Regions from separate parts of the Bacillus sp. NP247 genome, predicted to be linked through region 2. Evidence: a T-box and tRNA genes for the amino acid it is inferred to sense, from the RefSeq annotation. Region 2 holds a T-box; the other holds one or more tRNA genes.
The links. A T-box is a leader RNA that pairs with one kind of tRNA and senses whether it is charged. The one in region 2 lies ahead of tyrS (tyrosine--tRNA ligase), so its partner is inferred to be a tRNA-Tyr.
Positions count from the first base shown of each region.

Region 1: it has a tRNA-Tyr gene. The T-box ahead of tyrS (tyrosine--tRNA ligase) is inferred to sense a tRNA for this amino acid. The anticodon was not compared.

Region 1 covers NZ_CP076653.1:2,825,921-2,829,328, forward strand. The annotation lists rRNA gene KPL75_RS14920 (23S ribosomal RNA) at 1-747, shown strand, start outside; rRNA gene rrf (5S ribosomal RNA) at 839-954, shown strand; tRNA gene KPL75_RS14930 (tRNA-Asn) at 964-1,038, shown strand; tRNA gene KPL75_RS14935 (tRNA-Thr) at 1,043-1,115, shown strand; tRNA gene KPL75_RS14940 (tRNA-Glu) at 1,139-1,213, shown strand; tRNA gene KPL75_RS14945 (tRNA-Val) at 1,219-1,294, shown strand; tRNA gene KPL75_RS14950 (tRNA-Tyr) at 1,311-1,394, shown strand; tRNA gene KPL75_RS14955 (tRNA-Gln) at 1,460-1,534, shown strand; tRNA gene KPL75_RS14960 (tRNA-Lys) at 1,540-1,615, shown strand; tRNA gene KPL75_RS14965 (tRNA-Gly) at 1,621-1,692, shown strand; tRNA gene KPL75_RS14970 (tRNA-Ala) at 1,703-1,775, shown strand; gene KPL75_RS14975 (glycerate kinase) at 1,901-3,046, shown strand; gene rocF (arginase) at 3,316-3,408, shown strand, end outside.
Region 2 covers NZ_CP076653.1:2,263,291-2,266,698, reverse strand. The annotation lists gene murB (UDP-N-acetylmuramate dehydrogenase) at 1-907, shown strand, start outside; T-box leader at 1,015-1,231, shown strand; gene tyrS (tyrosine--tRNA ligase) at 1,289-2,551, shown strand; gene KPL75_RS12060 (NAD(P)/FAD-dependent oxidoreductase) at 2,748-3,408, opposite strand, start outside.

The sequences.
Region 1 (3,408 bases), 560 kb from region 2:
GGTGGAGGCGCTGGTGGGATACCGCCCTGACTGTATTGAAATTCTAACCTACGGGTCTTATCGACCCGGGAGACAGTGTCAGGTGGGCAGTTTGACTGGGGCGGTCGCCTCCTAAAGTGTAACGGAGGCGCCCAAAGGTTCCCTCAGAATGGTTGGAAATCATTCGTAGAGTGCAAAGGCATAAGGGAGCTTGACTGCGAGACCTACAAGTCGAGCAGGGACGAAAGTCGGGCTTAGTGATCCGGTGGTTCCGCATGGAAGGGCCATCGCTCAACGGATAAAAGCTACCCCGGGGATAACAGGCTTATCTCCCCCAAGAGTCCACATCGACGGGGAGGTTTGGCACCTCGATGTCGGCTCATCGCATCCTGGGGCTGTAGTCGGTCCCAAGGGTTGGGCTGTTCGCCCATTAAAGCGGTACGCGAGCTGGGTTCAGAACGTCGTGAGACAGTTCGGTCCCTATCCGTCGTGGGCGTAGGAAATTTGAGAGGAGCTGTCCTTAGTACGAGAGGACCGGGATGGACGCACCGCTGGTGTACCAGTTGTTCTGCCAAGGGCATAGCTGGGTAGCTATGTGCGGAAGGGATAAGTGCTGAAAGCATCTAAGCATGAAGCCCCCCTCAAGATGAGATTTCCCATAGCGTAAGCTAGTAAGATCCCTGAAAGATGATCAGGTTGATAGGTTCGAGGTGGAAGCATGGTGACATGTGGAGCTGACGAATACTAATAGATCGAGGACTTAACCATATAATATGAAGCAAATGTTATCTAGTTTTGAAGGAATATATATTTAAAATTCCTTTTGACATTCTGAAAAGAATGTACATAATGATAAAAGTCTGGTAATGATGGCAGAGAGGTCACACCCGTTCCCATACCGAACACGGAAGTTAAGCTCTCTAGCGCCGATGGTAGTTGGGACCTTGTCCCTGTGAGAGTAGGACGTTGCCAGGCTTATATTATTCCGCAGTAGCTCAGCGGTAGAGCTATCGGCTGTTAACCGATCGGTCGTAGGTTCGATTCCTACCTGCGGAGCCATTATGCTTCCATAGCTCAGCTGGTAGAGTACTTCCATGGTAAGGAAGAGGTCACCGGTTCAAGCCCGGTTGGAAGCTTGGGAAAATTTTTGAATTTTTTTGGCCCGTTGGTCAAGTGGTTAAGACACCGCCCTTTCACGGCGGTAACACGGGTTCGAATCCCGTACGGGTCACCACTTTTGGAGGATTAGCTCAGCTGGGAGAGCACCTGCCTTACAAGCAGGGGGTCGGCGGTTCGATCCCGTCATCCTCCACCATATATGTTTAAATGTCGGAGGGGTAGCGAAGTGGCTAAACGCGGCGGACTGTAAATCCGCTCCTTCGGGTTCGGCAGTTCGAATCTGCCCCCCTCCACCATTTTCTTTAAAATAACCTGAGAGGGTTTATTTTTTTGAGAAGATAACCATACTAGTAAATATTAATGGGCTATAGCCAAGCGGTAAGGCAACGGACTTTGACTCCGTCATGCGCTGGTTCGAATCCAGCTAGCCCAGCCATTTACGAGCCATTAGCTCAGTTGGTAGAGCATCTGACTTTTAATCAGAGGGTCGAAGGTTCGAATCCTTCATGGCTCACCATTTTCGCGGAAGTAGTTCAGTGGTAGAATACAACCTTGCCAAGGTTGGGGTCGCGGGTTCGAATCCCGTCTTCCGCTTTATTACTACGGGGCCTTAGCTCAGCTGGGAGAGCGCCTGCCTTGCACGCAGGAGGTCAGCGGTTCGATCCCGCTAGGCTCCATATAAATAGGGAAAGCTTACATCAAATGATGTGAGCTTTTTTTGTGTTTAAATTCCACTCGAAAAGGCAACTTTTCCGTATATCGTTTAAAATAAAAAAAAGGATTGAATAAGGAGGAGGTAACTATGAAGGTTGTTATTGCATCGGATTCATATAAAGAAAGCCTGAAAGCTATAGAGGTATGTGAAGCTATTGAAAGAGGCTTTGCAGCAATTTTTCCTAAAGCAGAGTATGTTAAAGTACCAATTGGAGATGGGGGCGAAGGAACGGTTGAATCTCTTGTTGGTGCTACAATGGGGAGAATTATATCACTTAATGTGACAGGGCCGCTTGGAGAGAGCGTGCAAGCTTTTTATGGTATGTCTAAGGATAAGAAGACGGCATTTATTGAAATGGCAGCAGCATCGGGGTTACAACACGTTCCAATTGAAAAGAGAAACCCACTTATTACAACGACAAAAGGGACAGGCGAAGTTATATTACATGCATTAGATCAAGGAACTAAACACATTATTTTAGGGCTTGGAGGAAGTGCTACAAATGATGGTGGGGCTGGTATGCTATCTGCCTTAGGCGCAAGATTTATAAATAGGAAAGGTGAGGTAATAGAACCCTCTGGAGGGACATTGCATTTGATAACCACTGTTGACCTTTCTAGGATTGATTCACGCCTGGAGGATATAAAATTAGAAGCGGCATGTGATGTAGATAACCCGTTAGTTGGACCGAGCGGGGCATCTTTTGTATTTGCGAGACAAAAAGGTGCGAATGTAGAGATGATGAAAGAGCTAGATGAGAATTTAAAACATTATGCTAATATACTTAAACAACATGTGTCTTTTGATGTATCTGAAATACCAGGTGCGGGGGCAGCTGGAGGAACGGGAGCCGCTGTCGTTGCAGTACTAAAGGGACAGCTAAGAAAAGGGATTGAAATTGTATTAGATTATACAAATTTTGATAAGTGTATAGAGGGTGCTGATCTTATTGTAACTGGTGAGGGAAGAATAGATGAACAAACAGCATATGGAAAAGCTCCTGTTGGTGTCGCGAAGCGGGCGAAACGTCGTCATATTCCGGTAATTGCTATTGGTGGATCTGTATCTCCGAATTATACAATTATTTATGAAAAGGGAATTGATGCAGTGTTTAGTATTACGGCTAGTCCAATGACATTAGAAGAAGCATATAAAGCGGCAGAAGAGAATATCGAAATGGCAGCAAGAAATATTGCAGCAGTGTGGAAACTAGCATCAGAAAAACGTTTCTAAATATAGAAGTGTTTTTTTATCCATTTATTTGAGGATATTTTGTGTAATTATAGGTAGTGATGGAGAAAAGCACTGATAAAAATATTAGCTGATAGAAAAGTTAGTCGGTTCATTAAGTTAACTTTATACATAGAACAGTTTTAAAATTGGGAGTCCAACGTAAATATAAGTGAATAAAATGTATATCCATGCAGAAAAATGTCGAGTTGAGTCAGACTATATAAAAGATTTAAAATATTTAGTGAAGGCATAAAAGGGGGATACTATCTATGAAAAAAGAAATCTCAGTTATTGGCGTTCCAATGGATTTAGGACAGATGCGTCGCGGGGTTGATATGGGACCAAGCGCGATCCGTTATGCA
Region 2 (3,408 bases):
AGAGGCTTATAAATATTTAAGTACAGTATTGCCTGAAGGTCATGTGAAGCAAGATGAAATGTTAAAAAATCATACGCATATTAAAGTGGGCGGGAAAGCGGATGTGTTCGTTGCTCCTACGAATTATGATGAAATTCAAGAAGTTATAAAGTATGCGAATCAACACAATATTCCAGTTACGTTTTTAGGAAACGGATCTAATGTTATTATTAAAGACGGTGGTCTTCGCGGGATTACAGTAAGTTTAATTCATATTACAGGTGTTACTGTAACAGGGACAACGATTGTTGCGGGGTGTGGTGCAGCAATTATTGATGTGTCACGAATTGCATTGGATCACTGCCTAACAGGACTTGAATTTGCTTGTGGTATCCCAGGTTCAGTTGGTGGAGCGTTATATATGAATGCAGGTGCATATGGTGGTGAAGTGGCGTTTGTATTAACAGAAGCTGTCGTAATGACAGGTGATGGAGATTTACGTACTTTAACGACAGATGAGTTTGAATTTGGATATCGTAAGAGTGTGTTTTCTAATAATCATTACATTATTCTTGAGGCAAAATTTGAGCTTCAAGAAGGTGTGCGTGAAGAGATTAAGGAAAAGATGGATGATTTAACGTTTAAACGTGAATCAAAACAACCTTTAGAGTATCCTTCATGTGGTAGTGTATTTAAGCGCCCACCAAATAATTTTGCGGGTAAGCTTATTCAAGAATCAGGACTGCAAGGTAAGCGAATTGGCGGAGTGGAAGTTTCTTTAAAACACGCTGGATTTATGGTGAATGTTGATAACGGAACAGCGCAAGATTATATCGACTTAATTCATTTCGTACAAAAAACTGTTGAAGAAAAATTCGGTGTGAAATTAGAGCGAGAAGTAAGGATTATTGGAGAAGATCTACAGTAATCTTTGAATAAAAAACGTATAAAAGTATGAATTATTTCGGAATAACATTTGGGTATTGTTGACAATTTGATTTTGATTCAATATAATGGCTAATAATTTAACAAATAAAATATACGTTGAAAGAGCCCAGTAGCAGTTTGTCACTGTTATCAAAGAGAGCTAGGGATTGCTGGAACCTAGCACAAACAAACCTGTGAATTACACTCTGGAGTATCTTAGGTAACGCTAAGCGGACTAGCAATCGATATTATTGCTAAGAGTGGTATGAATAGCTATGCTATTTATGCAAACTGGGTGGTAACACGGTGAATAATCGTCCCTATGTCTATTGTAGACATAGGGGCTTTTTTGTTTTCAAAAAAATAAAGGGGATGACAAAAGATGAATATTATTGATGAATTAGAATGGCGCGGTGCTGTGAATCAACAGACAGATGAAGAAGGTTTACGTAAGTTAGTTGAAGAAAAAAAGATTTCACTATACTGCGGAGTGGATCCGACTGGTGATAGTATGCATATTGGACATTTAATTCCGTTCATGATGATGAAAAGATTTCAATTAGCTGGCCATCATCCGGTTATTTTAATCGGAGGGGCAACAGGAACAATTGGTGATCCAAGTGGGCGTCAATCAGAGCGTCAATTGCAAACTTTAGAAGTAGTCCAGCATAATGTAGATGCTTTAACAGCGCAAATGAAAAAGCTATTTGATTTTGGCGGAAATAGCGAAGTGGAGATGGTAAATAACTATGACTGGACGCATGAAATAAACATTATCGAGTTTTTACGTGATTACGGGAAAAACTTTAGCATCAATAGCATGTTAGCGAAAGATATTGTAGCAAGCCGTTTAGATACAGGCATTTCTTTCACAGAATTTACGTACCAAATTTTGCAGGCGATGGATTTCCATCATTTATACACGAAAGAAGATGTTCAACTGCAAATCGGTGGTAGTGATCAATGGGGAAATATTACGAGTGGTTTAGATTTAATTCGTAAGTTAGAAGGTCATGAGGCGAAAGTATTCGGACTAACAATTCCGTTATTATTAAAATCGGATGGTACGAAATTTGGTAAATCAGCAGGTGGTGCTATTTGGCTTGATCCTGAAAAAACAACACCGTTTGAATTTTACCAGTTCTGGGTGAATACAGATGACCGTGATGTAATTAAATACTTGAAATACTTTACGTTCTTAACGAAAGAGCGTATTGATGAATTAGCAGTAAAAGTAGAAACAGAGCCACATAAACGTGAGGCGCAAAAAGTATTAGCGGAAGAAATGACGAAATTCGTTCATGGAGAAGAAGCATTATTGCAAGCTGTGAAAATTACATCGGCATTATTTAGCGGAGATATTAAATCGTTAACAGCTGATGAAATTGAACAAGGATTTAAAGAGATGCCAACATTCCAGTCTTCAAAAGAGACGAAAAATATTGTAGAGTGGCTAGTTGATTTAGGGATTGAACCATCTAGAAGACAAGCACGTGAAGACATTAATAATGGAGCTATATCTATGAATGGTGAAAAAGTAACGGATGTAGCTACGGATGTTACTGTAGAAAATTCATTTGATGGACGATTTATTATTATTCGTAAAGGGAAGAAGAACTACAGCTTAGTGAAATTAGGAGAATAGTTCTTGTGAAAGAGTGGAAGTAGGTAAGATATCTACTTCCGCTCTTTTCGTATACACAATTTCGACATAAAAGAGTCAGTATATTTTGATAATTAAAGAGGATTATATTATTCTTCTGCCGAATAAATAAGTTAGAGAGAATTACGGATAAAAATAGCCCGAACCATGCAGGGCATGATTCGGGCTTATATTCAGATTAGTAAGCTAAGCTGAATAGACCTTTAATGTGTGATAAGTAACGAACGTTACTTGCTTCTTTCATTAATGATGCTGGTAAACCTTTAAGCGGAGTATTGCTTGCTCCGATTGTAGCAACAGCATCTTTACGTCCTAGACTAGCAAGTGTTCCAGAGTTTATAGGTGCGAACTCTTCGAATGCTTTGCCTTCTAGTGCTGCGTATAAGTTATATCCAATTAACTCACCCATTTGCCAAGCAATTTGTGCAGTTGGTGGGTATGGACGACCGTCTTCAGCAAAGACAACAGCGCTGTCTCCAGCAACGAATACGTCTTTGTGAGAAGTAGATTGTAGGTGTGCATCAACAGTTGCACGTCCACGGTTTACTTCAAGACCTGATTCACCAATTAATGGGTTACCTTGTACGCCACCTGTCCAAACGAATGTGTTAGCAACAAGTTTTTGACCGTCTTTTAAGTCGATTTCATTGCCAGCAACGTTTGTTACAGGAAGACCAGTTAAGAATGTAACGCCGCGTGCTTCTAAGCTAGTAGTTGCACGTTCGATTAAATGGTCTGGTAATACTGGAAGGATTTTTGGACCTGCTTCAACAAGAAGAAGTTTAACTTCTTTTGGATTTACGCCGTGGCTTTTTGCAAGTTTAGGCATAATGTCAGCA